DNA from 4 places in the Massilia genomosp. 1 genome. Region 1 is predicted to be linked to each of the others. Evidence: predicted binding sites of a transcription regulator. Region 1 holds the regulator's gene; each other region holds the start of a gene.
The links. The regulator FNR, encoded in region 1, switches genes on or off when oxygen is low (the NO sensors DNR and NnrR bind a similar motif). The targets are predictions, from matches to a motif close to TTGATNNNNATCAA.

Region 1 (7,558 bases):
TCGGCGCCCATCTGATTTTCCCAATGGAAAAAACCCTGAACGCCCGTTTCGGCGCCAGCTACTTCCAGCACAAGTACAACGATACCGCCAGCACCCTGAGCTACACGATGAAGGCCAAGCTGCAAAATATCGATGTGCTGTTCGACTGGCACCTGATCGATAACAGCCCGTTCCGCCTGACCGGCGGCGTGGTATATAACGGCAACAAGATCAGCATGGTGGCGCGCCAGGATTCGAACGGCTTCTTCAACATCAACGGCAAGCAATACGCCGCCAGCCAGGTCGGCATCCTCAACGGCGGGATCGAGTACAACAAGGGCGCGCCTTATGTTGGCGTGGGCTGGGGCAATGCCTTAAGCACCGACAAGAAGTGGCAGCTCAGCGCCGACCTGGGCGCGCTGTGGCAAGGTCACCCGAAGGGCCGCTTGACGAACTCGCAATGCACCGCCGCGGCTGCCGCCTGCGCCACCCTGGCGCGCGATGTCGCCACCGAGCGCGTGAAGATGGAAGCCGACGTCGAGGCCTACAAGGTCTATCCGGTCTTGCGCGCCGGTATCAGCTACCGTTTCTGAGCGGCAGGCAACAGGCAAGGAACAGCGCGCCGCGCGGGCGTGGTTTTGGGTAGGATATCCTTTTTACAAGGGAGTGCGCCATGAAACCACGCTTTCACTCGCTCGCGGCGCTGGCCGCCTGCTGCATGCTCGTTCTGGCCACGGCCGCCTGCGGCGACAAGCAGGAACCGACCAAGCCCAAAGTGGCGACGGCGTCGTTGACCCGGTAGGCTTTTGCGCCCCGGCAAGCGCCGGACAGAGTAAACTACGCCCTTGTTCTTTCGCTGCAAGGTCGCTTCCCCATGTCTTTTGATTCCCTCGGTCTGATCGATCCCCTCGTGCGCACGCTGGACGCGCTCGGTTACCGCACGCCCACGCCAGTGCAGGCGCAAGCCATTCCCGCCGTGCTGGCCGGGCGCGACATGATGGCCGCCGCCCAGACCGGCACCGGCAAGACCGCCGGCTTCGCCCTGCCCCTGTTGCAGCGCCTGACCTTGCAGGGCCAGGTCGGCGCCAATGCGGTGCGCGTGCTGGTGCTGGTGCCGACGCGCGAACTGGCCGAGCAGGTGCATGAGAGTTTCCGCGCCTATGGGGCCGGCTTGCCGCTGCGCACCCACGTGGCCTACGGCGGCGTGAGCATCAATCCGCAGATGATGAAGCTGCGCAAGGGACTCGACGTGCTGGTGGCCACTCCCGGCCGCCTGCTCGACCTGTACCGCCAGAACGCGCTCAAGTTCGACCAGCTCGAAACCCTGGTGCTCGATGAAGCCGACCGCATGCTCGACCTGGGGTTTTCGCGCGAACTCGACGCCGTGTTCGCCGCCCTGCCGAAAAAACGCCAGACCCTGCTGTTTTCAGCCACGTTTTCGGACGAGATCCGCGCCCTGGCCGGCAAGCTGCTGAGCGACCCCTTGAGCATCGAGGTCAGCCCGCGCAACAGCACCGTCAAGCGCATCCGCCAGTGGGTCGTGCCGGTCGACAAAAAACGCAAGCCGGAACTGTTCTTGTACCTGCTTAAAAAGCACCGTTGGGGCCAGGTGCTGGTGTTCGTCAAGACGCGCAAGGGCGTGGACCAGCTGGTCGAGACCTTGCAGGCGCAGGGCGTCGCGGCCGATTCGATTCACGGCGACAAGCCGCAACCGGCGCGCCTGCGCGCGCTCGAGCGTTTCAAGGCCGGCGAAGCGAAGATCCTGGTGGCGACCGACGTGGCCGCGCGCGGGCTCGATATCGACGACTTGCCGCAGGTGGTCAATTTCGACCTGCCGATCGTGGCCGAAGACTACATCCATCGCACCGGCCGCACCGGCCGCGCGGGGGCCTCGGGCGAAGCGGTCTCGCTGGTCTGCGCGGATGAGGTGCAATTGCTCGCCGCCATCGAAATTCTGACGAAGCAAACCCTGGAACGCATCGAGGAGCCTGGTTTCTCGCCGGAACACAGGGTACCCCTCACCAACACCGCCGGCGAGGTGCTGAAAAAACCCAAGAAACCCAAGAAAGCCAAGATCAGCGGCGACGTGTCGACGGTCGACGTGCGTTTCCGCCCGCGCTGAGGCCGGCGCCGCACCATGCGCAGGGGTATGGATTGCCTTGTTAAGACATGCACAACGCAAATGCGCAAAATGCATGCCCGGCAGGGAAAACACGCATCTGTATCGGGCAAACAGCCCCATCTGTTCCGGTATTCGCCTGTGCGCCGGAGTCGCTGTGGGGTATCATACGGCTCAAGCCACAAACCGTCAGACCCTATGCCTCAGCCTCTCCCATTCGTTCCGGCAGCCATGCTGAACGTCGCCGCACTCAAGGCAAGCTGCGCAGGATGCAGCATGCATCAGCTGTGCCTACCAATGGGACTCGACAGCGAAGATATCACCCGGCTCGACAACATTATCGGCAAGCGCCGCCGCCTGTTGCGCGACGAACGCCTGTACCAGATGGACGAGCCGTTCCGCAACCTGTACGCGATCCGCTTCGGCCACTTCAAGACCTACCAGGTCAACGCCAACGGCGAGCAGCAGATTACCGGTTTCCAGATGGCCGGCGAACTGCTGGGGATGGACGCCATCAGCGGCGACCGCCACCATTGCGACGCGGTCGCGCTGGAAGACAGCGAAGTGTGCGAAATCCCGTTCGCGCGCCTGGAAGAATTGTTCGGCCAAGTGCCGACCCTGCTGCGCCATTTCCACCGCATCATGAGCCAGGAAATCACGCGCGAGCAAAATGTCATGCTATTGCTGGGAAATATGCGGGCGGAGCAGCGCTTTGCCGTATTCCTGGTCAACCTGTCGGCGCGTTACGCGGCGCGCGGTTACTCGGCCACCAGCTTCCAGCTGCGCATGTCGCGCGAAGATATCGGCAATTACCTGGGGCTGACCATCGAAAGCATCAGCCGCCTGCTGTCGCGCTTTAAAAAGCAGGGCTGGATCAGCGTCGACAAGCGCGAACTGAGCTTGCTCGACCCGGCCATGCTCAAGGCGCTGGCCGCCGGCACCGAGCAGTGCAGCCCGATGGCGTGAGCCGGCCGCGTTACGGGCCGGCGCCACCCTGCGCCGGTGCGCCTGATCCCTCCCGCAGCCAGGCGGCAAGCTCGGCTTCGAGGGTGGCGCTGCCGCTCACGGCCAGCAGCGCGCACTTTGGATGGCCCGTGAAACGCAGCATGACAACCGGCGCGCCCGAAATGGCCATAAACGCCCGCTCCCCGTGTGCCACCTTGAACCAGCCCGAATAGTAGCCGAAGGCGGCAATGCCGTTTCTTTTGGTCGACATCGCCAGGCTGCTCATATCGCCACTGCGCGTGATGACCGCCCCCTGGATGCAGGCGCGCTCGACCCTGAAGGTGTAGAAGGCATGCTTGATGACCAGTGCATCGGCTGTCAGCTCGACCGAGTGACGGATGAACATGCTTGTGCATACAAGCAGCCCCAGCAATGCCGATGCAATCAGCATGCCGCTGACAAAGCCGGTTTCCGTCGCCGTCGGGGTTGTTGTATGCGGGGTCAGGAAATAGAAGCCCGTGGTGAGCAGGAGCGGCACCGCGAACAGCATGCCGATCAAGAAAACTTGCTTGTTGGAAGTTGGAATATCGATGTTTATCATCCGGGTGTTCCATTCTGCCGTGGTTCGAGTTGTTGATTGGACACTAGCGCGACAGTATAGTTCAATGCCAGTGCGCTCAACGGCCTGTCAGGGGGCGTCGGGCACGAGCGGTGTCCACTCCTTGCCATCGAAGACCACGGCGCCATATCTGCCGGCGAACAGCATCACGCCATCTCCCACCGCCAGAACACGCGAACGGTGGCGCGCCTCCGGCGGGACGTCCGCGTCCGCCAGCTTGCCATTCCCGATGGTCCAGAGCCCGTCGTCGGAGTTACACCAGACCTTGTCCGCAAACCACACCATATCGTTGAAGGGCCGTGCCAGCGTCGTTTTTTGAATGAGCTTCCACAAATTCTCGCGCCCGCGCAAAATGCCCCCGCCTTGCAAACCGATGTAGACATAGCCGTCGCCGGCGCAGCAGATCGCCTGGATATGCTGATCGACCCGTACGCGGCACTGGTGCCAGCGCACGCCGTCGAAGCGCCAGACGTCGCCCTTGCCTCCCGCACAGTAGATGTCCCGGGCGCTGAAGCCATCGATGACGTCGAAGCCCTCATCATTCGAGCCGTGAGCGTCTCGCTCCGGTTCCGGCAGCGTGTCCCGGCCTGCCAGGCTTTCCCAGACACCGCACGCGGTCCTGCGGCACACCGCGCGCCAGGGACCCGCTGCGTAGACCAGTCCGTCGATGGTGGCGAGCGCGTTTACGGAGGTAACGAGCGCAGCGGTAGCGCTACCCATCGGGATTGCCGCTTCCATGCCGCGTTGACCGCTGCCGAGGACGGCGACGCCGCCACGCGCGCCGACCATGACCGCCTGCTCCAGCGGCTGGCGCGCAACGGCCAGAAAAGGCCAAGCGAATCCCGTGTATTCCTTGTAATCGATTTCTCCGGTATCGGTGAAGACATTCACCATCCGCTTGTTCGGTTCTTCCACGGCAAAGTCGTCCACTGCTTCGATACAAGCAAACGAAAAGGCATGCTTGCTGCGCACCGCACAGTCGTGCAGATAGAAATCGCCGAAGGCGGCGTCCCAGTTTTTCTCGCTGATCATCCTTGCCGTCCCGGTTGCGTCCAGGCGAGCATGATAGCCGAGCCACGGGCGAGCTGTCAGGACGGTGCCGTTGCTAGAACGGCGGATGCGGATCGTCCGGCACCACCACCAGATAATAGGTCAGCATGCTGGCCAGCGCGCAAAAAATCCAGAAGAAGAAAAAGCCGATCGTGTACACCGCCATCGGCGTCAAGGCCAATTGCCCCATGTGCAGTTCTTCGCGCGGATCGAACATCGCAAAGAAACAGCCTTCGGCCAGCATCGCCGCCAGGAAGGCGGGCCACAGTACTTTCATCGCAAGACGCATCGACACTCCCCCGTTTAGTTTGTTGCTTGCTGGACGTCGGCCTTGATCGCCAGCGCCTGCTCGCGCGGCCAGTGCCAGGCTGCGGCCAGGCGCCAGTCGCGCTTGCCGCCTTCGACCACCACCTGCCAGCGCGCGCGCTCGAGCATCGGCAGCGCCACCGAAAACCGCCCGCCGGCGTCCGGGATCACATCGATCTTGCGGTCCTTTTCGGGCTGGGTGGCGTGCGCCAGATGAATGCTGAACGGCGCGTTCAAGGGCTGCCCGCCGCTGCTCAACATCCCCGCCAGCTTTTCGCTGGCCGGGTCATAATGCGCGTCGAAAGCGAGGCGCATGGCGCTGGCCACGCGGTCGCGCCGCAAGTCCTGGTTGATCGCCTTGCCCTGCTTGTAATAGTCGTCGACGACCATGGCGTCCTGGCCGCGATAGGCAATGACGCCAAGGTTCACGCCGGCCACCACCACGATGGCGGGACCGAGCATCAGCAGCCACGGCCAGCGGTGCTTGTACCACGGGCCGGCGGGGGGAGTCAGGGGTGTGGCGGTTCGCATGCGAGTCTCCTTGTTTGCTTGTTCTGGCTTATTTGGGCACGATGAACACGGCTTTTTCACGCACCGTGAGCGAGGGATCGTCCACTGCGGTGATCTCGAACTCGATATGGTTCGAGCCCTTCGCCGCCGCACTGCGCTCCACCTGCACCCGCACCGGCACCGCGCGCGTGCTGGCGCCATCGAGCACCGCCACGTCGGTCGTGGCCAGGCGCACCGAATCGATGCCCGAAACCTTGATGCGGAAGCGATGCCCGGTTTCGGCCGTATTCATGATCTGCAGGCGGTACACGTTTTCGATCAGGCCGTCGCCCACTTCGCGCCCCATCGAACCGCGGTCGCGAATCACGTCGAGCTTGAGCGGGGTGCGCAGCGCCAGCGCCGTGCCGAAGCCGGCCACGATCAGCACCAGCAGCCCGGTATAAATCAGGACGCGGGTGCGCAGGATGCGCTGGCCGATGCGCTTGGCCGACCACTTGTTGTCCATCGCGTTGTCGGTCGAGTAGCGGATCAGCCCGCGCGGCAGGTCGATCTTGTCCATCACGCCGTTGCAGGCGTCCACGCAGGCGGCGCAGCCGATGCATTCGTACTGCAAGCCCTTGCGGATGTCGATCCCGGTCGGGCACACCTGCACGCACATATTGCAGTCGATGCAGTCGCCCCTTTTCTTTGCTTCTTCCGCCGTGGCCTTGGGATTGATGGGACCGCGCGGTTCGCCCCGTTCCTGGTCGTAGGTGACGATCAGGGTGTCCTTGTCGAACATGGCGCTCTGGAAGCGCGCATACGGGCACATATATTTGCACACCTGCTCGCGCAGCCAGCCGGCGTTGCCGTACGTGGCAAACGCATAAAAACCGATCCAGAACCATTCCCACGGTCCCAGCGCGAAGGCGCCGATGTTCGCCAGGAGCGAACGCACCGGCGCAAAATAGGCCACGAAACTAAAGCCCGTAAACAGCGCCACCGCGCCCCACGCCAGGTGCTTGGCGGTCTTCCTGGCCAGCTTGTCGGCGGTCCAGGGCTGGCGGTCGAGGCGGATGCGGGCGCTGCGCGCGCCTTCGATCTTGCGCTCGATCCACATGAAAATCTCGGTGTAGACCGTCTGCGGACAGGCGAAGCCGCACCACACCCGTCCCGCGATCGCGGTCACGAGGAACAGCAGGTAGGCGGCGATGATCAACAGCGCCGCCAGGTAGATGAAGTCCTGCGGCCACAACACCATGCCGAAGATGTAGAACTTGCGCGCACCGAGGTCGAACAGGACGGCCTGGCGGCCGTTCCAGTTCATCCACGGCAGGCCGTAAAAGACCAGCTGCGTGATCCACACGCAGGCCCAGCGCAAGCTTGCGTATCGTCCTTTTGCTTCGCGCGGATAGATTTCCTCGCGCGCCGCATACATCCGGATCACCGCCGGCTTGGTGGGGGCCTGGTTCATTTTGCTGCTACCTCCGCCGCTTGCGGCTTGGCCGGATCGTTCGACAGGCTCCACACATACGCCGCCAGCACATGTACCTTCGACTCGCCCAGGAACTCGTGGAAGGCCGGCATGGTGTTGGTGCGGCCCTTGCGGATCGTTTCCATGATCGTCTCGGCGCTGCCGCCGTACAGCCAGACCTTGTCGGTCAGGTTGGGCGCGCCCAGTGCCTGGTTGCCGACCCCGCCGGCGCTATGGCAGGCGATGCAGGCGGCGAACTTGGACTTGCCGAAGGAAACCTTGATCGGATCGGCCGTCAAGCCCGACAGGCTCTTGACGTAATGCGCCACGTTTTCGATATCGGACTCGGAGCCGACCGCCGCGCCCATCGGCGGCATCATGCCGTTACGGCCCTTCATGATGGTTTCCTTGATCACCGAAGGCTCGCCGCCGTGCAGCCAGTCCTTGTCGGTCAGGTCGGGGTAGCCCTTGTTGCCGCGCGCATCGGAACCGTGGCACTGCGCGCAATAGGTCAGGAACATGCGCTCGCCGATGGCGTGCGCCTGCGGATCGGCCGCCACGGCCTTGAGGTCCTCGC
Region 2 (7,558 bases), on a different contig from region 1:
CCACCCCGATGGCCAGCTGCTGCATCTCGCCCAGCCCCTGATGCACCCGCTCCAGGCGCTCGGACACCTGGCGGAACGATTCGGACAGGCGCGTCTCGAGCGTCGCATGCAGCTTCTCGTCGACCGTCTTGCGCATTTCTTCCAGGCGCGCGCCGTTATCGTTCTGCAGGTCGCGGATCTTCGCTTCCAGGGTCGAGCGCACTTCCAGCATGCGCTGCGCGTTCGACTCGGTCAGCGCCGACAAGGTCTGGTGCATGGTGTCGGCAAAGCGCTTGAGCGTGGCCGACTGCTCTTCGCGCCCGCTGACGCTGGCCAGGTGAATCTGCTGGCGCATGCTGTCGAGCTGCTGCACGGTGGCGCCGTGATATTGCGCGAGACTGGCGCCGATGTCCTGGCGCGTGCCTTGCGCCCCGGCCTGCAGTTCCAGGCGCAGCTCGCGTTCCAGCCGCTCTAACTGCAGCTTGTCCGATTGCGCGCCGGCGTCGCCACTGGCGCGCGCGCGCAGCAGCATGAGCGCCTGCAAAATGATGATGACGACCGCCAGCGCGGCCAGGATCAGGAATTCGGTCTGGGTCATGGGATCAATCGGACATCAACCGGGCTGGTTGCGCATCCAGTCGGCGGTCTGGTAGAACGACTCCATCAGGCGCAGGCGCAATGCTTCGTCGATGCCGATATCTTCCATCGCCCACGCCATCGCGCGCAGCCATTGATCGCGTTCGCCGCTGCCGATGGCAAACGGCAGGTGGCGCGCACGCAGGCGCGGGTGGCCATACTGTTCGACAAACAGGTCGGGCCCGCCCATCGACCCGCTCAGGAACATGAACAGCTTCTCGCGCGAGCCTTCCATGGACGCCGGATGCAGCGCGCGGATGCCGGCAAACTCGGGTTCGAGTTCCATCAGGTCGTAGAAGCGCTCGACCATCTCGCGCACGCGCGCTTCGCCACCGATGACGTCATACAGGGTTTGTGGTTCACTCATGCCGCCATGATAGCGCAGCATGCGCGCCGCTGTCAGACCAGTGTGAGGCGGCGCAGGCGCCGTGTCGACGGCCAGCTGTCCATCCCGACCTCCAGGCGCATCTCGGCGCAGGCCGCGAGCAGGCGCGCGCACTGCGCGTCCGTCAAGCCGCTATTGAGCGTGAGGCGCACCAGCGAGCGGTTCTTGGCGGTGGCCGGGGCGCAGAACACGGCGCCGTAAATCCCGCGCTTTTCCAGCGCCTTGCGCAGCGCCAGCGTGCGCGGTTCCGGTCCGGCTTCGAGCGCGATGATTTGTTCGCTGCCGTCGCCGACGTTGTAGCCCAGCTCGCGCAGGCCGTCGCGCACGGTACGCGTGACGCGCGCCAGCGCGGCGCGCCGCCCATCGGCCCCGGCGATGAAGTCGAGCGCGGCGTCGAACCACGCCAGCTCGTGTTCGAGCAGGCAAGAGCTGAAAATCGCCGGCCGCGAGGCCGACAGGAAGTAACCCTTGAAGTGGCTGGAACAGGTAATGAAGCCGGCCCGCCCGGCAAAGCTCTTGGCCAGCGAAGCGGTGCGAAAATGCACCTGGCCGGCCAGGCCCAGTTGCGCCACCAGCCCGGCCCCGCGCGGGCCGTGGGTGCCGAGCGAATGCGACTCGTCGACCACCAAAATGCTGCCGCTGCCGGTGGCGATGCGCGCAATGTCGAGCAAGGGCGCGACGCTGCCGTTGGTGCTGTACAGCGCGTCGACCACGATCACGCCGGGACCGTGCTTGCGCACCTGGCGCTCCAGATGGGCCGCATCGTTGTGCAGGAACGGCAGCGCCGTGGCCTGCGCCGACTGCACCCCTTCCCACAGCGAGGCGTGCGCCATCATGTCGAGATACACCGGCACACCAGGCCCGGCGATGGTTTGCAGCAGGCCGACGTTGGCGGCCCAGCCGGACTGGGTCAGCACCCCGTCCTGCGCCCCCATGAAGGCGGCCAGCTTCGCTTCCAGGCAGTGCTGGGCGCTGCCCTGCTGCAGGAACACCGACGACATCAGCATGCCGCCCTGCTTGCGCACCAGGCAGCGCGCCTGCGCGTCGCGCAAGGCCGCTTCGCCGGAAATGCACAGGTAATCGTTGCTGGCCAACATGATCGCACCGGGCTGGGGTGCTGTCCACACATGCAGGTGTTCGCCGCCCAGCAACTGCGCCACCCGCGTGACGTAGTGCTCGTCCATGCGGCCGGTCACAAACGCTGGCATGTCCGGGTGTACGCGCAAGGCAGGCGAAACTTGATCGACAGCAAAAGACATGAATTCTCCTTGGAAAAAGCATCCATTCTGTGCCGCCCTTCCTTGACAATCCTGCAACATCGATAGACCTTGACATATATCAAATTGCAAAATATCAACATGGGTCAAGATTCTCCTTTCCCGCCTACCCTAGCGAGCCAGGAAAGCTTTCCATGACCGTTGCCAGCGCCACCGCTCCGTATTCCGCCGACCGCCTGCGCCGCTCCTTGCTGCAGTGGTTCGTCCAGCACGAGCGCCACCACGCGCATGCGACCAGCCGCTTCATCCTGCTGGCGTGGATCGGTTTCCTGGGCATGCCGGCCTACTACACGATCTGGACCTACTGGTTCCCGCAGGAGTTCGAAAGCCTCACCTTGCGCGTGGCCGGCGCCGCCCTGTGCCTGCCCGCGCTGGCGCCCGGCCGCCTGCTGCGCGGGCGCTTCGTCAACGCCTACCTGTTCGTCGCGCTCACCTACGTGCTGCCGTTCCAGTTCACCTTCATGTACCTGATGAACCACGGCTCGGCCGTGTGGAGCCAGTCGATGCTCATTGCGCTGACGGTGCTGTTCCACTTTCGCACGCGCTGGGCGCTGGCCGCCTGCGCCATCGGCAGCGCCCTGGCCTGCGCCCTGTTTGCGCTGGTCGGCGAGGCCGCCTTCATGCTCAGTCCCACGGTGCTGGAACAGCTGGCGATCTATGCGTTTACGATGATCGCCGTGTCGGTGGCCAAGGCCGGGCGCGGGGCGCTGGCGGGCGAAAAGCTGGCCGGCATGGCGCACGCCCTGGCCAGCGTGTCGCACGAACTGCGCACGCCGCTGGTCAGCGTGGAGGCCAATGTGCGCGGCATCTGCCGCCGCATCACGCCGCCGGCCAGGGCCAGCGAGGCCGACTGGCAGGCGATGAGCGAGGCGATGGCGCGCATCCAGTACGAGGTGCGCCACATGAACCACATGATCGACCTGTTCCTGCTGTCGGCCAGCGCGGTCGAGCAACGCCTCGAAGCGACCGAGGTGGTGTCGATGCGCGAGGTGGTCGACTCGGTGATCCGGCGCTATCCGTTCGCGGCGCAGTCGCAGCGCGACGCGGTCAGCGTCGATATCCGCACCGACTTCCGCTTCGCCGGCAAGTACGAGCTGTCGGTGGTCGTTTTGCTCAACCTGCTGCGCAACGCGCTCAAGGCGCTGCACCGGGCCGGCAAGGGCCGCATCCGCATCGTCGTCGACGGCCGTCCCGAACAACCGCGCCTGCTGGTGATCGACACCGGCTGCGGCATCGCCGAGCGCCAGCTGCCGATGATCTTCCAGCGCTTCTATTCCTACCCTCCCAGTTCCGGCGCCGGCATCGGCCTGGCCTTGTGCAAGGACATCATCGATGCCTGGCAGGCCAGCATCCGCTGCGTCTCGCGCGAACTTGGCTACACCATGTTCGTGCTCGAGTTCCCGCGCGTGGCCGTGACGCCGGAGCCGCATTGACCTCTTATGAAAGGCCCAGCATGCCCCTGCCGATCTACAGCCATCCCAGCCTGACCGTCCTGATCGACGATAGCGACAGCTTCCTGAAAAGCGTCGCCTTCCAGCTCGACCCCGCGCTGGCCAGCAAGTGCTTTGCCGATACCAGCAGCGCGCTGGCCTGGATCGGGGCCCACGGCGAGCGCGAGCCGGGCCGGCTGGCGGCCAGCCACGATACCTATCCCGATTCGAAAGAGCGCTGCAACGTGGCCTTCGATATCGACCAGATCCACCGCATCAGTTTCGAGCCGCAGCGCTTCATGACGCCGTCGGTGGTGGTGGTCGATTACTCGATGCCGCAGATGGACGGCCTCGAATTATGCGAGGCGCTGCGCCACCTGCCCTGCAAGAAAATCCTGTTTACCGGCGTGGCCGACGAGAAGGTGGCGGTCGACGCCTTTAACCGCGGCCTGATCGACCGTTACATCAAAAAGAGCGACGACGGTGCGCTCGACAAGCTTGAAGCCGAAATCGTGGCGCTGCAGGCCGAGTATTTCGCGGCCCGCTCCGACCCCTTGCGCGACCTGCTCAAGCTGCACAACCACAGTTTTTTGAGCGACCCGGCGTTCAGCGCGGTGGTGCGCATGGTGGTCGAGCAGCACGGGATCGTGGAGCACTACCTGTATCCGAATCCGGCCGGCATTTTGCTGTACGACGCGCGCGGACGCGCGCAGCTGATGGTGGTCGAGACCGAGGCGGGGATGAATGCGCACTATGAAGTCGGCTGCGACAACGATGCCCCGCAGTCGTTTTTGCAGGCGGTGCGCGAGCGCTGCATCGTGCCGTATTTTCGCGAGGGCGACGGCATGTATGCGCGCGATTTTGCCAAGAACTGGCATCGCTGGACCGCGCCGGCCCAGCGCTGCCGCGGCGCCCAGAACTACTACTGGGCGCTGTTCCCGCTGGCGCCCGGTGAGCTGGAGCAACCGGCCCACCCGTTTTCCAGCTTCCTGAGCGAGCGCGAGAGCACGCTGTGACGTTGGCGCTGTTACGTGCCGCGCAAGGTCTGCAACGGCGGCTGGCGCAGCACGTTGCGCAGTCCGAGCCAGCCCCCGATGATGGCGCACAGCGCGCCCACCACCAGGCCGGCCAGCCATACCATCGGGCTGAAGGTCCACGGGAACTTGAACTGGTAGGTGGCCAGCGCCCAGCCCAGCGCCGCCGCGCCCGACGCCGCCAGCAGGCCCGCCAGGCCGCCCACCAGCGAAAATTCGATCCACTGCGCGCGCGCGAGCTGCTTGCGCGTCGCGCCAAGGGCCCGCAGCAGGCCCGATTCGCGGGTGCGCTCGTCCTGGGAACCCATCAGCGCCGCGTACAGCACCAGCACGCCCGAGGCCAGGGTGAACATGAACAGGAATTCGACCGCCGTCACCACCTGGTCCAGCACTTCCTGCAACTGGCGGATGATGCCGCTGACATCGATCACGGTCAGGTTCGGAAAGTCGCGCGTCAGGCTGTTGGTGAAGGTGCTCTGCGCCGGCGGCAGGTGGAAGGCCGTCATGAAGGTTTGCGACGTCTTTTCCATCGCGGCCGGGTTGATGATCACGAAAAAGTTCGCGCGCATCGAGCCCCATTCCAGCTTGCGCAGGCTGGTCACTTTGGCGTCGACCAGCGTGCCGCCGACATCGAAGCGCAAGGTGTCGCCCAGTTTCAGGCGCAAGGTCTTGGCGATGCCCTGCTCGACCGAGGCTTCAGCCACGTCCGGCCCATCCTGGTACCAGCGGCCCGCCACGATCTCGTTCGAGGCCGGCATGTCGAGGGTGGTCGAGAGGTTGAATTCGCGGTCGGCCAGGCGCTGCGCGTTGTCGTCGTCGGCGTAGGTGGCGGCGCTGACCGGCTGGCCATTGACGGCGGCCAGGCGCCCGCGGATCATCGGGAACAGCTGCGCATCGCTGACCCTGGCGGCGGCGATGCGCCTGGCCACATCCTCCTTCTGCTCGGGCAGGATGTTGATGATAAAGCGGTTCGGCGCGTCCGGCGGGGTGGCGCTGCGCCAGGCGGTCATCAGGTCGCCGCGCACCACGGTAAGCAACAGCAGGGCCATGAGGCCGAGCGCCAGCGAGACCACCTGCACGATGGTGGCGCCAGGGCGGCGCTGCAGCGAGGTGACGGCAAAGCGCCAGCTCTGGTTGTCGATGGCGCCGCGCAAGGTCTTCAGAAACGCCAGGCCGCCCCACGCCACCAGCGCGAAGAAGGCAAAGCCGCCCAGGAAGCCGGCCGCGGTCGACAGCGCCAGCTTGACGTCGCCCGCCTGCCACAACAGCAGGCCGACGAACACCACCAGGCCCAGGCCGTAAGTGGCCAGCGCCATCGGCTTGGGTGCGGCCTGTTCGCGCCGGATCACGCGGTTGTGCGGCACGTTGCGCAATTGCAAGACCGGCGGCAGCGCAAAGCCGACCAGCAGCAGCATGCCGGTGGCGACGCCCTGCACGGCCGGCAGGAACGAGACCGGCGGCAGGTCGGTGCTGAGCATGGAGCCGATCAGCTGCATCAATACATAGTGGCCGCCGAAGCCGACCAGCACCCCGAGCGCACTGCCGGCCAGGCCAATGAGCGCAAACTCGATCAGGTACAGCATGGTGACCTGGTTCTGGGTCAGGCCGAGGCAGCGCAGCATGGCGCAGGCGTCCAGGTGGCGCAGCATGAAGCGGCGCGCGGCCATGGCCACCGCGACCGCCGCCAGCATGGCCGAGAGCAGCCCGACCAGCGACAGGAAGCGGTCGGCGCGGTCGAGCGTGGAGCGCATTTCGGGACGGCCGTTCTCGAGCGATTCGACGCGCACGCCGCGTACCTTGCCGGCGTCGATGCGGGCGCTGATCCATTCTTCGAAAGCCTTGACGGCCTTGCTGTCGTTGCTGGACGCGGCGCTCACCTGCAGGCGGTACGTCACGCGCGAGCCGTTGTCGACCAGGTTTGTCGCGGCCAGGTCGGCCAGCGGCAGCATCACGCGCGGCGAAAAATTGGCGAACGAGGGGCCGCGGTCCGGCTCCGAGGCGATCAGCTGGGCGATCGTGAATTGCTTGTCGCCCACGCGAATGCGGCTGCCGACATTCACTTTCAGGGCGGTCAGGATGTTGGGGTCGACCCACACCGTGCCCGCTGCCGGCGTCGTGTCGGTCTTCTCGCCCAGCGCGGCGCTGGCCTGCTCAAGGCTGGTCGTGATGCGCAGCTGGCCGCGCAGCGGGTAGCCGGGCGAGACGGCCTTGATGGCGGCCAGTTGCGACACCGATTGCTCGCCCTCGCCCGCCTGCGCCATGCTCGGAAACGTCACCGTGTCGGCCAGCACCAGGCCGCGCTTGACGGCTTCGGCGCGCCAGGCCGGGTCGAGCGGCTGGTCGGCATTGACCAGCAGGTCGGCGCCAAGCAACTGGTGCGCATCGCGATTGAGGCCGTTGCGCATGCGGTCGATGAAAAAACCCACCGCCGACAGCGCCGAGACGGCGATGATCAGGGAGATCAGCAAGAAGCGCAGTTCACCGGCGCGCCAGTCGCGCGCGGTCATTCGAAGCGATTGAATCAGCATGGCGGGGCCGGTGGTGTATTAAATGGCGGCGCCGGGGCTGGCGCTCGCGCCGGCAAAGAACTGGTCGACTTCGGCGAGGAAGGCGCGCTTGGCTTCCGGCTCCAGGAAGGCCGCCGTGAAGCTGTTGCGGGCCAGCTGGCGCGCGTGGGCGACGGTCAGGGGCAAGGCGTCGAACACGGCCACGAAGTTGTCGTTCATGTAGCCGCCGAAGTAAGCCGGGTCGTCCGAGTTGACGGTGGCGACCAGGCCGGCCTCGAGCAAGGTCACGAGATTGTGTTCTTCCATCTCG
Region 3 (7,558 bases), on a different contig from region 1:
TACCTTTTCCAAGGCGATCATGGACGAGGCGTACAAGATCTCGACCGCGGTCATGGAAGAGGAAGCGGCCAGGAACGCCAAATTCAACAAGGTGTACGAGCCGTGGAAGCGGTTCCGCCAGGACCAGAACATGTGGGCCTCGGTGTCGGAACAGACGATGCAAAACTATCTGATTTCGATAGGACGGAAGTAAATTCAGGGTCACTTGAGCCAGGTCAAACGAATCGCCTGGCGCATTTGATACCTTCGATACGGGCAACCCTGCCTGGGTAAAATACTTAACGGGGATTGACTATGAGTGGCATCTATTTTTCCTGCGCGGAAGTGACGAGCCTGAGCCCGCACGGCTTCTGGCTGCAGTGTGGCGAGGAAGAGTTGTACTTGCCGTTCGTGGAGTTTCCGCTGTTCGAACACGCGACCATTGCGCAGATCTGCCGGGTCAAGTGCGTGAGCACCGGGCGCGTGTACTGGCCGGAGCTCGACCTGGACCTGACCCTGGAGGCGATCCGCAACCCGATGGCCTACCCGCGCGACAGCATGAATTACGACTGCTGAGAAGGACCGGCAACGCAGCACCGGAACCGGAACCGGAACCGAACGCATGAACCCCGCCTCCGCGCCAGGGCGGCCTTCAGCGAGGAACGACGCGGTAGTGCGACCATTGCCGGTCGCGGCCTGTCCTACAAATGCCGCGTTTGCGCCGGCGGATTGGCCCAGTTATCGTTCAAGCCATCCAGATATGCCACCGGCGCCGCAACCAGCTCTTCCGGCGTTACATCGTCGAGCGCCATCAGATTGACCGACACGAGCGCCCCACCGAGGTACTCCACATAGCCGCGACCGAACGAATGCACGCCGCACTGCCGGCAAAACAGGTAATGCCCGCTCTTGGTCGCAAACTGGTACGTATTCAACTGATCCTCCCCCGTCAGCAAGCGAAACGCATCGGGCTTGATCACCGCGTTCCAGTTGCGCGTCTTGGCGCAGATCGAGCAGTTGCACTTGCTCGTGCCCTGGTTCAGGTCGATATCGGCTTCATAGCGCACCGCGCCGCAGTGGCAACTGCCGTGATAGGTCTTGTTCATCGCTGTTTTCCTTCGCTGTTTTCAAAACAACAGGGTAAGGCTGAATGCGGGCGATTTTCGCCCTATTAACCGGGTTTAATCCGAAGGCGTATCATGACGCCTCGCGCGCACAGCAGCCGCGCCTCTCATTCACCAGCCAAGGACACACCATGTCTATCAAAATCAGCAGCCAGTTCGACGCTGGCGCCATCGATATCGTGAGCGCCACCAGCGCCTCCTCGATCGACCTGAACATCCGCCGCGACTCGCACGCCGACATCACCCAGTGGTTTTACTTCCGCCTGCAAGGCGCGCAGGGCGAGGCATGCACCATCGGCTTCCTGAACGCGGGGAAAAGCGCCTATCCGGCCGGCTGGGAAGGCTACCAGGCCATGGCCAGCTACGACCGCGTGGAATGGTTCCGCGTACCCACCAGCTTCGACGGCCAGGTGATGACGATTTCCCACACGCCCGAAATGGACAGCGTCTACTACGCCTACTTCGAGCCCTACTCGTGGGAACGCCACCTTGAACTGCTGGACCGCGCGCAGCTCTCGGAACAGGTGCGCATGCTGGACGTGGGCAGCAGCGTGGAAGGGCGCGACATGAACGTGCTGGTGATCGGCGACCCGGCCGCAAAGAAAAAAATCTGGGTCATCGCGCGCCAGCATCCGGGCGAAACCATGTCCGAGTGGTTTGTCGAGGGCATGCTCGACGCCCTGCTCGACCCGGCCGACGCGTTTGGACGCCAGTTGCTCAAGGAAGCCGTGTTCTACGTGGTGCCGAACATGAATCCGGACGGCTCGGTGCATGGCAACCTGCGCACCAACGCGGCCGGCGCCAATCTCAACCGCGAGTGGAATACGCCGACCATGGAGCGCAGCCCCGAAGTGTTCGTGGTCAAGAAGAAGATGCTGGAAACCGGCTGCGACCTGTTCCTCGACGTGCATGGCGATGAAGGCTTGCCGTACGTGTTCGTGGCCGGCAGCGCCTCCCTGCCGACCTTTACGCCGGCCCAGGCCGCGCAAGAGAAGCGCTTCGCCGACGACTTCAAGATCGCCAGCCCGGACTTCCAGGACGTGCATGGCTACGGCGACTCGCCCTACACCGACGAAACCATCACCATGGGTTCGCCGCACATCACGCACGCCTTCGGTTGCCTGTCGCTGACGCTGGAGCTGCCGTTCAAGGACAACGCCAACGATCCCGATCCGATCTGCGGCTGGGACGGCGCGCGCAGCGCACGCCTTGGCGCGGCGGTGCTGCAACCGATTTTGCAGGCGCTGCGCCACCCGGCCTGACCCGATACGGCTTTTCATCATTGCTCCGATTTTTTGATTCACATCAACGATTTTGTTGAGGTCAATCAATAAACTTCAGTCATACCCAATGACAAACGAAGAAGGAAGTTGTGATGAAGAGCAAATTGTTAGCAGCAGTAGCAGTCAGTATGCTGGGCCTGGTCGCCGTTGAAGCTCACGCGCAAGATGGACAATGGCTGGTGCGCGCGCGCGCCGTACACCTGAGTCCGGCCGACAAGTCCTCGCCGGTTGGTGGCGTGGGCGCATCGGACCGTATTTCGGTGTCCGACAAGACGATTCCGGAACTCGATGTCAGCTATTTTTTCACGCCGAACCTGGCGGCCGAACTGGTGCTGACCTATCCGCAAAAACATGACGTGATGCTCGACGGCGCCAAGATCGGCACTTTCAAGCACCTGCCGCCAAGCCTGCTGGGTCAGTACCACTTCAACCCGATCGGCCAGTTCAAGCCTTACCTGGGCGCCGGTATCAACTACACGCGCATCTCGAAGGTCAAACTGCTCAACGGCGCGGGCGACCTGGAAAGCGACAGCGTGGGGCTGGCTGTGCAAGCCGGCGTGGATGTCAAGATCGATAAAAACTGGTCGCTCAACCTGGACGTCAAGCGCATCAACATCCGCAGCGATGTGATGATCGCCGGCGCCAAAGTGAGCACCGTGAAAGTCGATCCTGTGCTGATCGCCGTCGGTGTCGGTTACCGCTTCTGATTGAGCGGCGTCCCGTAGGGCGTCCCTGCGGACGCCCTACCCTGTGGCGCGCTCAGTGCAAGCCGGCCTGCGGCTTGTCGCCGAGTTCCTTGACCGCCGTCAGGATCTCCGACTCATTGAATCCCCCGAAGCGCCGGTAGCCCACATACGTGAGCGGATAACCGCTGCCTTCAAGGGCGTTGTAGGCCATCAGGCCCGCTTCGGACGCCTCGACGTCGACATCTTCGAAGGGGATATTCTTTTCCTCGAACAGTTCGCGCTGCGCCTTGCAGTAGCCGCACCATTTGGTCCCGTACAACACCACCTTGGGTTTATCCTGCGCGTCGAAGTGATTGGCGAGCACGATGCGTTCGCGCCGCGTCAGCGCGTCCTTGCCCAGCACCTCGCCAAGCATGCCCGCGAGCTTATGCACATCGTCGCCCACGCTGCGCTGCTTGCCGGCGATGACGGTCGGCATGGCGTTGACCCGGTATTTGCTGTTCGGCTCGGTGAGGATCACCTCCTCGAAGCTGGCGACGCGCTTTTTCAGCTCGCCGCGGATCTTGTCGCACGGGTCGCCGCACTCGGCGCTGGTAAACAGCATCACGGCCGGCTTGCCGTTCTTGTCGAACGCACCGTCACCGCCGCCGCCGAGGCGCCCGGTTTTGTATGCATAGAAGGCGCCGCCGGCGATCAGCGCGAGGAAAAGGATGCGTTTCATGGATGATGGATTGAGTGAGCCGATGTCGTTCCCGCGCCAAGGCGACCCTTGGCGCGAACGACGAGGAGTCCGCTGGACTTACTTCCTGCCGGCCTTGATCATGTAGTCGAGCATGGCCGCTTCCGACACCGAGGCCCACATGTTCTGGTCCTGGCGGAATCGCTTCCACGGCTCGTAGATGGTCTTGAACTTGGCATTCCTGGCCGCCTCTTCGTTCATCACGTCCTGCGCCGCCTTGTAGCAGCCATCCATGATGTCTTTCGAGAAGGTGCGCAGCTTGACGCCGTTCTTCATCAGGCGCGCCAGCGCCGCCGGGTTCTTGGCGTCGTACTCGGCCTGCATGCCGACGTGCGCCTCGTAGGTGGCGCATTCGAGCGCAGCCTGGTATTCCTTGGGCAGCTTTTCCCACTCCTTGATGCCGACGTAGAACGAGAAGCTTGCGCCCGCCTCCCACCAGCCCGGCGCGTAGTAATACGGCGCGACCTTGTAGAAGCCCAGTTTTTCGTCATCGTAAGGACCGACCCACTCGGCCGCATCGATCGTGCCTTTTTCCAGGGCGGGATAAATGTCGCCACCGGCCAGTTGCTGCGGCACCAGGCCGAGGCGCTCGAGCACCTTGCCGGCAAAACCGCCGACGCGCATCTTGGTGCCCTTCAGGTCTTCCACCGACTTGATTTCTTTGCGGAACCAGCCACCCATCTGGGTACCGGAATTGCCGCCCAAGAAGTTGACGATGCCATAGCCCTTGAAGAAGTTGCGCGTCAGTTCGCGTCCGCCGCCTTCCTGGTACCAGGCGGTGTGCTGGCGCGAGGTCAGGCCGAACGGGACCGCGCAGTCGAAGGCGAAGGTGGCGTCCTTGCCGAAATAGTAGTAGGACGCGCTGTGGCCGATTTCCACAGTGCCGGCCTGGACCGCGTCGAGCACTTGCAGGCCCGGCACGATTTCGCCGGCCGCGAACGAGCGGATGTTGAACTTGCCGCCGGTCAGCTGGGAAACGCGCTTGGTCAGGATGTCGGAGGCGCCGAAGATGGTATCGAGCGACTTGGGAAAGCTGCTGGCGAGACGCCAGTTGATTGTTGGCAGCGACTGAGCCAGCGCCGGTGCGGCGACTGCGCCGGCGGCAGCGCCGACTGCCGCTTTTTTAATAAAGGAACGACGTTCCATATGTCTGTGTCTCCTGAAGGGTTTACGTCACGGAAATACCACCAGTGTCATGGTGCCTGGGCTAGTGTATTTGCGTCTAGGCAAGCATGCAACGTAATTTATCTTACAGCAGTCTTACAGGGGGAGGCGCGGGATGCAGATGGGGTAAGGCGTGGGCACCGGGGCCCACGCAAGAAGAACATGAGGACGATCAGCCGCCGGCGACGACCATTTTTTCGATCAGGATCGAGCCGGTCTGCTTGTTGCCACGGATAAGCACGTCATTGCCGATGGCGACGATCTGCTGGAAGATATCCTTCATGTTGCCGGCGATCGTGATTTCCTCGACCGGGTACTGGATCACGCCATTTTCAACCCAGAAACCCGACGCGCCGCGCGAATAGTCGCCGGTCACGTAGTTGGTGCCCTGGCCCATCAGTTCCGTCACCAAGAGGCCGCGCCCCATTTTCTTGATCATGCCGGCGAAGTCGTCGCCGCGCCTGGTTTGCGTGGAGCTCATGGTCAGGTTGTGCGAACCGCCCGCGTTACCCGTGGTTTTCATGCCCAGCTTGCGCGCCGAGTACGACGACAGGAAATAGCCCTGCACCACGCCATCCTTGACCACGTCGCGCCGCACGGTGCGCACGCCTTCTTCATCGAACGGGGCCGAACCGACCCCGCCGATCACGTGCGGGTCTTCCAGGATCTGGATATGCGAGGGAAAGACCGACTGCCCCAGCGAATCGAGCAAGAAGGTCGACTTGCGATACAGCGCGCCGCCCGAGGTTGCCTGCACGAAGGAGCCGAGCAGGCCGGCCGCCAGCGGCGCTTCGAACAGCACCGGGCAGGTGCGCGTATCGAGCGTGCGCGCGTTCAGGCGCGCCAGCGCGCGCTCGGCCGCGTAACGGCCCACCGCCTCGGGCCGGGCCATTTTTTTCGGGTCGCGCACCGAGGTGTACCAGTCGTCGCGCTGCATTTTGGCGCCCTTGCCGGCGATCGGCGCCACCGACAGGGTATGGCGCGAAAACGGATAGCCGCCCGCGAAACCGCGCGAATTGGCCGACACGAAGTGCGACTGCTGCACATGCACGCTGGCGCCTTCGCTGTTGGTGATGCGCGGGTCGACGTCGAAGGCGGCCGCTTCGGCGCGTTGCGCCAGAACCACGGCGTCTTCGGTCGAGATCATCCACGGGTAGCACAGGCGCAGGTCGCGCGGCTTGGTTTCAAGCATGTCGGCGTCGGCCAGGCCGGCGCAGTCGTCGTCGGCCGTGAAGCGGGCGATGTTGTAGGCCGCGTCGACGGTGGCGCGCAGGGCCGCCGGGGAAAAGTCGGAGGTGCTGGCATTGCCGCGTTTTTGACCGATATACACGGTCACGCCCATGCCTTTGTCTTTATTTTGCTCGATCGTCTCGATTTTGCCACGCCGGACCGACACCGCCAGCCCGCTTCCCTCGCTGATGTCGACCGCGGCATCGGTGCCACCGATCTCCCTGGCAAAGGCCAAAACGTCGCGCGCCAGCTGCTGCAGCTGATCCTGGGTGTGGATAAAGACGGAGTCGTTCATGTGTGGTTTTCTTCGGCTGTCCGGTTAAACGGGTATGATAGCAGTCGTTTACAGTTTTTACTGGTCGGCTTTACGCCTACCGGAACCATATCATGCCAAATCCAAACCGGGGCGCCTGCGGCTTCCAATCCTCCGAGTTCGAACAAGAATACGAACGCCCTTCCAAGTCCGAACTCAAGCGCCAGATGAGCGAGCTGCAAAAGCTCGGCGAAGAACTGGTCGCCGAAGCGCGCGACCGCGTCAAGCGCGTGCCCATGCCGGAAGACGTGCGCGACGCCATCCTGGCGTGCCAGCTGATCACCAACCACGAGGGACGGCGCCGCCAGATGCAATTCGTCGGCAAGAAAATGCGCACCCTCGACGAGGAAGAAGTGGCCGTCATCCAGCGCACCATCGACAGCTGGAAAGGCATGTCCAAGGCCGATACCGCGGCCCTGCACGCGCTCGAACGGCGCCGCGACAAGCTGCTGGCCGACGACAAGGCCCTGACCGTGTTGCTCGAAGAAAATCCCGAACTCGATGTGCAGCACCTGCGCACCCTGATCCGCAACGCGCGCAAGGAACAGGCCGAGAACAAGCCGCCCAAGGCGTATCGCGAGATCTTCCAGCTCCTCAAGGATATCGACAAGAAGCGCAAGGCCGCCGCCAAGCCGGCGGGCGAGGATGAGGACGAAGACGGCGAGCCGATCGATGACGAGTCCGACGACGAGTAATCCGGCGGCATTGGCGCCCGAGCTGGCGCTCGAGCTGAAAATCGGCCTGGTGTCGGTCTCCGACCGCGCCAGCGGCGGCGTCTACGAAGACAAGGGCTTGCCGGCCCTGGCCGACTGGCTGGCCGCCGCCCTCACCACGCCGTACCGCCTCGAAACGCGCCTCATTCCCGACGAACGGGCGCGCATCGAAGCGACCCTGGTCGAGCTGGTCGACGTGGCGCGCTGCCACCTGGTGCTCACCACCGGCGGCACCGGCCCGGCGCGGCGCGATGTCACGCCCGAAGCCACGCTCGCCATCGGCACCAAGGAAATGCCCGGTTTCGGCGAGCAGATGCGCCAGATCAG
Region 4 (7,558 bases), on a different contig from region 1:
GAGCTTGCGCGCCAGCTTGGTGATGCGGGTGTTTTGCGGCAGCGCTTCGCCCACGATTTCGCGCGTGCCGCGGCTGCGGCAATAGGCGATCAGCTTTTCCATCAGCACATAGCCCAGTCCATGCCCTTTCAGGTCGGAGCGCACCGTCACCGCGAATTCGGCGGCGATGTTATCGGGGTCGCACACCACGCGCGCCACGCCCAGCGTTTCGTTCACGCCGTCGGGACCGGGGCGGGTGGCGATGAAGGCCATCTCGCGGTCGTAGTCGATCTGGGTAAAGCGCGCCAGCTGCGAGGCATTGAGCTCGCGCACGCGCACGAACATGCGGTAGCGCACGTCGTCGTCGGAGAGCGCGTTGAACATGGCCACGTGGGCCGGGCCATCCTCGGGCTGGATGGGGCGCAGCAGCAGCGTTTCGCCGCACCAGTCGATGCGATCTTCCAGCTCGCGCGGATAGGGACGGATCGCCAGCCGGTCCAGCGAGCTGGCCGAGTGGTCGGCAAGCGCCACCCGCATGCGCGCGTCCAGCGCCAGCGCGCCCTCGCTGTCGACCAGCAGCGGATTGATGTCGAGTTCGACCATCTCGGGCAGGTCGGCCACCATGTGCGAGATGCGCATCAGGGTGGCGATGATGGCGTCCATGTTGGCGGGCGGCCGGTTGCGGTAGCCGGCCAGCAGCTTGGCCACGCGCGTGCGCGATATCAGGTCGCGCGCCAGCACCACGTTCAGCGGCGGCAGCGCCACCGCATGGTCGGCCGTCACTTCGACCGCGATGCCGCCCTGGCCGAACAGGATCACGGGGCCGAACACCGGATCGGTGGCCACGCCGATGATCAGTTCATGCGCCTCGGGGCGGCGCGCCATCCGCTGCACCGAAAAGCCCTCCAGGCGCGCGTCGGGCCGCAGTTCGGCCAGGCGCTTGTTCATGCGCAGGGCCACCGCGCGCACCGCCTCCGCATCGTCCAGGTCGAGCGCCACGCCGCCCATGTCGCTCTTGTGGGTGATGTCGGGCGAGACGATCTTGAGCGCGACCGGAAAACCGATCGCCTCGGCCGCCGCCACCGCCTCGTCCACCGATTGCGTGCTGCGCGTTTGCACCACGGCCACGCCGTAGGCGGCCAGCACCGACTTGGTTTCCGGCTCGCTGAGCAAGGTACGGCCCTCGGCCAGCGCCTTGCGCACCAGCGCGCGCGCCGCTTGCGGGTCGGTCGCGCCGTCGTCGCTGGCGGCCGGCGGCACCTGCATCAGCAGGTTCTGGTTGCGCCGGTACTGCACGATCTGCAGGTAGGCGCTGACCGCTTCCTCGGGCGTGCCGAAACTGGGAATGCCGGCCTCGGTGAAGATCGCGCGCGCTTCGGCTACCGCATCGCCGCCCAGCCAGCAGGCCAGGATGTTGCGCGACGATGCGCTGGCGATCGGGGCCAGCGCGCGCGCAATGTCCGCGCTTGGCACGATGGCCGTGGGCGCGTGGATGAACAGGATGGCGTCGGCCTGCGGGTCTTTCAGCAGGATGTTCAGCACATCGACGTAGCGCTGGGCCGGCGCGTCGCCAAGGATGTCGACCGGGTTGGCGCGCGACCAGGTGGCGGGGAGCATGGCGTCCAGGCGGGCCACGGTGTCCGGCGCCAGCTGCGCCATGCTGCCTTTGCCGCACACCACCGCATCGGTCGCCATGACGCCGGGGCCGCCGCCATTGGAAAAGATGGCCACGCGCTCGCCGAACAGCGCTCGCGCGTGCGCCAGCGTGGCCACGGCGGCGAACAGCTCTTCGGTACCGTGTACGCGCAGCATGCCGGCGCGGCGGATGGCGGCGTCGTAGACGTCGTCCGACCCGGCCAGCGCCCCGGTATGCGAGGCGGCCGCCTTGGCGCCTTCGGCCACCCTGCCCGCCTTGAGCAGCACGGTCGGTTTGCTGCGCGCGGCGGCGCGCGCGGCGGACATGAATTTGCGCGCATGGCGCACGTCTTCCATGTACAGCAGGATGGCGCTGGTGCCGGGGTCGCTGGCCAGGTAGTCGAGCAGGTCGCCAAAATCGATGTCGGCGCCCTCGCCCAGCGAAATGAACTTGGAAAAGCCGATCCCGCGCGACCTGGCCCAATCGAGCACGCCGGTCACCATCGCGCCGGACTGCGACACGAAGGCGATTTTGCCCGGCAGCGCGCCGGTATGGGCGAAGCTGGCGTTCAGGCCGATGCCGGGCACCAGCAGGCCGACGCTGTTCGGTCCCAGCAGGCGCAAGACGTAGGGCTTGGCGGCGTCGAGCGCGGCCTGGCGCAAGCTGCGAGCGCCGCTGTCATGCATGCCGGACAGGCCGGCCGTCAGGATGATCGCCGCGCGCGTGCCCGCTTCGCCGAGCTGGCGCACGATGCCCGGCACCGTGGAAGGCGGGGTGCAAATGATCGCCAGGTCGGGCGCCGCCGGCAAGCTTGACACGCGCGCGTACACGCGCAGTCCGGCCAGGCTGTCGTACTTGGGGTTGACCGGGTAGATCGCGCCGGCAAAGCCGCCCTCGATGACATTGCGCAGCACGGTCGCGCCCACGCTGTGCGGCCGCGCGGACGCGCCGATGATGGCGACCGACGTCGGGGCGAACAACTGGTGCAGGTTCCTGACGCTCATGAAGATCCCTTTTCGATTCGGCGTGACGATGGGCGCACAGCGTAGACGGCGCGACCGCCCCCTCGCTTGATGTGCATCAAATTAGACAAAACAAAGGTTTGCGCACGCCGAACACTGCTGGACGCGCTCCGTGCCAGGGCCTACGCTGGAGCCTCCCAACCCACAGGAGCCGCCATGCCGTACAAGACCATCCTCGTCCACGTCGATCGCGCGCGCCACGCCGAAGCGCGCCTGCTGGCCGCCGCCAGCGTGGCGGCCGACTGCAACGCCCACCTGATCGGCGCGGCCATGAGCGGGGTCTCGCGCTACGTCTACCAGGATGGCGCCAGCGACCTGCTGCAAACCGTGCTCTCGACCCACATGGAAGAACTGAACCGGCGCGCCAACGCGTCGCTCGACGTTTGCGAGCGCATCGCCGCCGGCGCCGCCGTGCGCTCGTTCGAACGGCGCATGGTGGACGACGAACCCGGCGCCGCGCTGGCGCTGCAGGCGCGCTATGCCGACCTGGTGGTGCTGAGCCAGTCCGATCCCGACGATCCGGTCGCGCGCATGACCCCCGGCCTGCCCGAATACGTCATGCTGGCCAGCGCGCGCCCGGTACTGGTGATCCCGCACGCCGGCCACTTCCCCGCAATCGGCAGCGAGGTGCTGGTGGCCTGGGATGCCAGCACCGCCGCCACGCGCGCGCTGGCCAACGCCCTGCCGCTGCTCAAGCGCGCGCGCCGCGTGACGGTGGCGGTGTTCAATCCCGACGACGCGCACGGCCAGCAACCGGGCGCCGACATCGCCCTGTACCTGGCGCGCCACGGGGTCAAGGCCGACGTCATGGCCCAGCACACCAGCATCGACATCGGCGAAGCGCTGCTGTCGCTGGCGGCCGATGTCGATGCCAACCTGATCGTGATGGGCTGCTACGGCCATGCGCGCCTGCGCGAATTGATGCTGGGCGGGGTGACGGCCACCATCCTCAAGTCGATGACGGCGCCGGTGCTGATGTCGCACTAGAGTCCTGCTGCGCCAGCCACGCGCGCCCCGCTTCCACCGCCGCGTCGAGTTCGCGCGCCGCTTGCAGGAACAGGGCGGCCGTGTCGCCCGCCGGCTCGCCCCTGAGCGACTGCTCCAGTTCCAGCGAGGCGGCGGCGAAGCGCTTGGCGCCGACGCTGCCGATCCCGCCGCGCAGCATGTGCAGCACCTTGGCCGCTTCCTCGTCGCGTCCCGCGTCCCAGTGTACGCGCGCCTGGTCGAACTGCTGGTGGCCTTCGCCCACCACCCGGCGCACCAGGTTGGCCACGGCCGCCAGGTGCTCCGGATTGCCTTTGGCGATGTCGACCAGGGGGCCGAGCCTTAACACCGGCAGCCCCGCCGGCGTTGGCGCCGACGCGGGCGCGGCCACCGGCGCGGGCGGCGCGCGCCCCCGGCCCAGGCCCGGCAAGTGACGCGCGATCGTGGACAACATCTCGTCGACGTCGATCGGCTTGGCGATAACGTCGTTCATGCCGGCGTCGGCGCAGGCGCGCCGTTCGGACTCGGTCACGCCGGCCGTCAGCGCCAGCACCGGCAAGCTCAAGCGCAGGCCGGCGCGAATGCGGCGCGCCGCCGCATAGCCGTCCATCACCGGCATCTGGATATCCATCAGCACCAGGTCGTAGGCGCCCGGATTGGCCGCCAGCCGCGCCAGCGCCAGCTGGCCGTTGCCGACAATGTCGAGGCGCGCGCCGACACTCTCTAAAATCCCGCGCGCGACCACCTGGTTCAGGTCATTGTCTTCGGCCAGCAGCAGGCGCGCGCCATCGAGGCGCACGCCGTCGGCGCCGCCATGCACGGGCGGCAGGCCGCCGGCGGGCCGCAGCGCCGCCTGGGCGCGCTGCACCAGTACCTCGTGTACGGTGTCGAACAGGCTCGAACCGGTCACCGGCTTGCTCAGGATGGCGTCGGCCTGGCTGGCCGCGCTGCTTTCCATGAGTTTACCGCGCCCGTAGGCGTTGACCATCAGCGCGATCGGCAGGCGCGCCGCAGGCATGTGTTCGCGCAGCGCGCGCATGGTGGCCGCGCCGTCCATGCCGGGCATTTGCCAGTCCAGCAGCACCACGTCGTAGTGGCGCTGCGCGCTGGCGGCGCGCGCCACCATCTCGAGCGCTTCGGCGCCCGAGGCGGCCACCTCGGCCTCCCAGCGCCAGCCGGCGATGGTCTTGGACAGATACTCGCGGCTGGTGGCGTTGTCGTCCACCACCAGCAGGCGCAAGGCGCCCAGCGCGGCGTCGGGGACGCTGTCGCCGTCCGCCTCCGGCGCCACCAGCAACGGCAGGCAGACCACGAATTCGCTGCCGCGCCCGGGCGCGCTGTCAAGTTCGATGGTCCCTTTCATCATCCCGGCCAGGTGCTTGGAGATGGTCAGTCCCAGCCCGGTGCCGCCGAAGCGGCGCGTGGTCGACGAGTCGCCCTGCGTGAAGGGCGAGAACAGGCGCGCCTGCTGCGCCTGGTCCATGCCGATGCCGGTGTCGCGCACGCGGATGCGCAGGGTCAACTGATCGCCGGCGCGCGCGGCCACGTCGACCAGCACGCTCACTTCGCCCTGCTCGGTGAACTTGATGGCGTTGCCGGCCAGGTTGACCAGCACCTGCTGCAGGCGCAGGGCGTCGCCCACCAGCGCGCGCGGCACGTCCGGCTCGACCCCGATGGCCAGGTCGAGGTCCTTGTCGCCGGCCGACACGCTCATGATGTCGGCCACCGCGGCCAGCACCTGACCGAGGTCGAAGGGCGCCTCGGCCAGTTCCATGCGCCCGCCCTCGATCTTGGAAAAGTCGAGGATGTCGTTCATGATTCCCATCAGCGACTGGCCCGAACTCCTGATCATGTCGAGGTATTTGCGCTGCTCGGCTTTCAGGTCGGTGTGTGCCAGCAGGTAGGTCATGCCGAGCACCGCGTTCATCGGGGTGCGCAGTTCGTGGCTCATGTTGGCCACGAATTCGCCCTTGGCGCGGTTGGCCGCCTGGGCGCGGTCGCGTTCGAGTTCGAGCTCGGTGGCGCGCGCGGCGATTTCGCCGGCCAGGCGGCGCCGCTCGCTGATGTCGCGCACAAAGGCGTTGGCCACGAAACCGTCGCTGGTCTGGAAGGCGGCCACCGCCATCTCGATCGGGATTTCGTGCCCGTCGCGGTGCAGGGCGCTCACCTCCAAGCGGTTGTTGATCACCGGGCCGGCGCCGCTGCCGGTAAAGCGCGCAAAACCGGCGTCGTGGGCGGCGCGCTGGGCCGGCGGGATGATCAATTCCGACAGGCGCCGCCCGATGGCGTCGGCCGCGCTCCAGCCGAAGGTGCGCTCCGCTTCGGTGTTCCAGTCGGTGATGCAGCCGTCCACGCCGAGCGCGATGAAGGCGTCGTTCGAGTTTTCCAGGATGACCCGGATGCGGCGCTGCTCGCGCACCAGCTGGGCCAGCAGCGGGCGCACCTGGATCAGCAGCAGCGATGCGCCCAGCCCGACCAGCGCCACCAGCATGATCATGAGGGTGTTGGCCTTGTCGCGCAGCGGCTGGTACACGGTGTCGAGGTTGCTCTTGACCACCACGCCGAGGCCGAAGGCGCGGATCGGCGTGTAGGCGGCGAACACGGCCACCCCGCGCAGGTCGCGCGTGACGGCTACCCCGGTGCGCCCCAGCAGCGCCTCGTTGATCGGCAGGTTGACCTGGCCGTCGGGCTTGTACATGGGAATGCGGAACGCGCTCGGATAGAAGCGGGTCGGCGCGCACAGGGCATCCTTGCCGTCCAGGCTGCACAGCAGCACGTCCGATGAGACACTGTTGGCGCGAATGTCGGCCAGCAGGCGGTCGATGATTGGCAGTTGCTGTTCCGCCAACATGCGTCCGATGACGCGCTCGCCGTCGCGCATCTCGTTCTCGGTGGCCAGCAGGTAGCGGCCGCGCCACAGCAGGCGCGCGCGCTGGCCGCCGGTCGCCAGCGGCTGGGCCGTGCCGGGCGCGCTGTCGGTGAATACGCCGCTGGCGGCCAGCACCGTGCCGTCCAGGCTTTCGAAGCGCAGCGCGCTGATGCCGGCGTTCATGAAGCTTTCGGCCTCGCCCAGCAAGGCGGCGCGGGTGGCGGCGTCGCCGCGGCCGGCGGCCAGCAGCGCCACCGGCCCCTTGACCGAGGACCGGTTGGCGATCGTGCGCGGGAACCACAAGCTCGTTTCCAGCGAATTGCCGACCGTGGCGGCGCTGCTGACGGCCGCCAGGCGCATATTGTCGGCGATCGAGGCTTCGTAGCTGTCGCGCATGGCGGCAAAGCCGGCCGCGCCGGCGGAGACGGCCACCAGCGCCACCACCGCGATGGCGCGCGCGGTGATGCGTTTTTCATTGTCCGGGATGGCGGAGCGCACGGTGACGCTGTTTCTCAGCGACCATAAACCGAGGCCCAGCACGCTCATGCCGACCGCGGTCGGAGTGACCATGGCGTTGTAGGCGGCCAGCCGGTACAGCACTTCGAGCTTGAGGAAGTAGCCGGCCAGGGCCGCCAGGCCGATCCCGGTCACGGCCGCCGCACAACAGGTCAGCAAGCCGCGCAGGCGGGCGCCGCGCCGCGGCAGGCGGATCAGGCGCAGGGCGATCCCGGCCAGCAGGAAGCCGAGGCAGGTGTTGGGCGCCATCCGGCCCGGGTGCGGGATGCTGGCGGTGGGCGCGGTGGGCACGCGCACGAAGTCGATCCCCAGGCTCAGGCCGCTAATGTGCTCGACCAGCACCAGCGCCGGCAAGACCAGCAGCAGCCAGGAGCACAGGCGCCACAGCGCCGTGCGCCAGGCGCTCGCGTGCGCATTCGCGTTCGTGCGCGGCAGGGCCAGGCAGCAACACACGCCGGCGGCGATGAACAGCACGGGACTGTTGATGCCCATCTGGGCCGAACCGGGGATCAGGGTGGCGATCGTGGCGCTGTTGAAGATCCAGCGCACGGC

Region 2: the regulator FNR is predicted to act here: its motif matches at 2,329-2,342, upstream of cqsA (alpha-hydroxyketone-type quorum-sensing autoinducer synthase).
Region 3: the regulator FNR is predicted to act here: its motif matches at 2,399-2,412, upstream of F1735_RS12620 (OmpW/AlkL family protein).
Region 4: the regulator FNR is predicted to act here: its motif matches at 2,686-2,699, upstream of F1735_RS24555 (universal stress protein).

The regions. Positions count from the first base shown of each region.
Region 1 covers NZ_WHJF01000090.1:9,382-16,939, reverse strand. The annotation lists gene F1735_RS25585 (hypothetical protein) at 1-572, shown strand, start outside; gene F1735_RS37505 (hypothetical protein) at 653-781, shown strand; gene F1735_RS25580 (DEAD/DEAH box helicase) at 854-2,101, shown strand; gene fnr (fumarate/nitrate reduction transcriptional regulator Fnr) at 2,297-3,064, shown strand; gene F1735_RS25570 (hypothetical protein) at 3,075-3,602, opposite strand; gene F1735_RS36800 (hypothetical protein) at 3,732-4,694, opposite strand; gene F1735_RS25560 (hypothetical protein) at 4,768-4,989, opposite strand; gene F1735_RS25555 (FixH family protein) at 5,016-5,549, opposite strand; gene ccoG (cytochrome c oxidase accessory protein CcoG) at 5,578-6,981, opposite strand; gene ccoP (cytochrome-c oxidase, cbb3-type subunit III) at 6,978-7,558, opposite strand, start outside.
Region 2 covers NZ_WHJF01000003.1:43,686-51,243, forward strand. The annotation lists gene F1735_RS01650 (DNA recombination protein RmuC) at 1-577, opposite strand, end outside; gene F1735_RS01655 (group II truncated hemoglobin) at 593-982, opposite strand; gene cqsA (alpha-hydroxyketone-type quorum-sensing autoinducer synthase) at 1,015-2,259, opposite strand; gene F1735_RS01665 (sensor histidine kinase) at 2,412-3,710, shown strand; gene F1735_RS01670 (response regulator) at 3,731-4,723, shown strand; gene F1735_RS01675 (ABC transporter permease) at 4,735-7,269, opposite strand; gene F1735_RS01680 (adenosine deaminase) at 7,288-7,558, opposite strand, start outside.
Region 3 covers NZ_WHJF01000027.1:39,348-46,905, forward strand. The annotation lists gene F1735_RS12600 (TRAP transporter substrate-binding protein) at 1-193, shown strand, start outside; gene F1735_RS12605 (DUF2442 domain-containing protein) at 295-555, shown strand; gene F1735_RS12610 (GFA family protein) at 681-1,085, opposite strand; gene F1735_RS12615 (M14 family metallopeptidase) at 1,235-2,365, shown strand; gene F1735_RS12620 (OmpW/AlkL family protein) at 2,479-3,093, shown strand; gene F1735_RS12625 (glutaredoxin family protein) at 3,146-3,793, opposite strand; gene F1735_RS12630 (TRAP transporter substrate-binding protein) at 3,872-4,957, opposite strand; gene pmbA (metalloprotease PmbA) at 5,148-6,500, opposite strand; gene yjgA (ribosome biogenesis factor YjgA) at 6,593-7,213, shown strand; gene mog (molybdopterin adenylyltransferase) at 7,191-7,558, shown strand, end outside.
Region 4 covers NZ_WHJF01000083.1:1,181-8,738, forward strand. The annotation lists gene F1735_RS24550 (bifunctional acetate--CoA ligase family protein/GNAT family N-acetyltransferase) at 1-2,619, opposite strand, end outside; gene F1735_RS24555 (universal stress protein) at 2,794-3,624, shown strand; gene F1735_RS36750 (response regulator) at 3,587-7,558, opposite strand, start outside.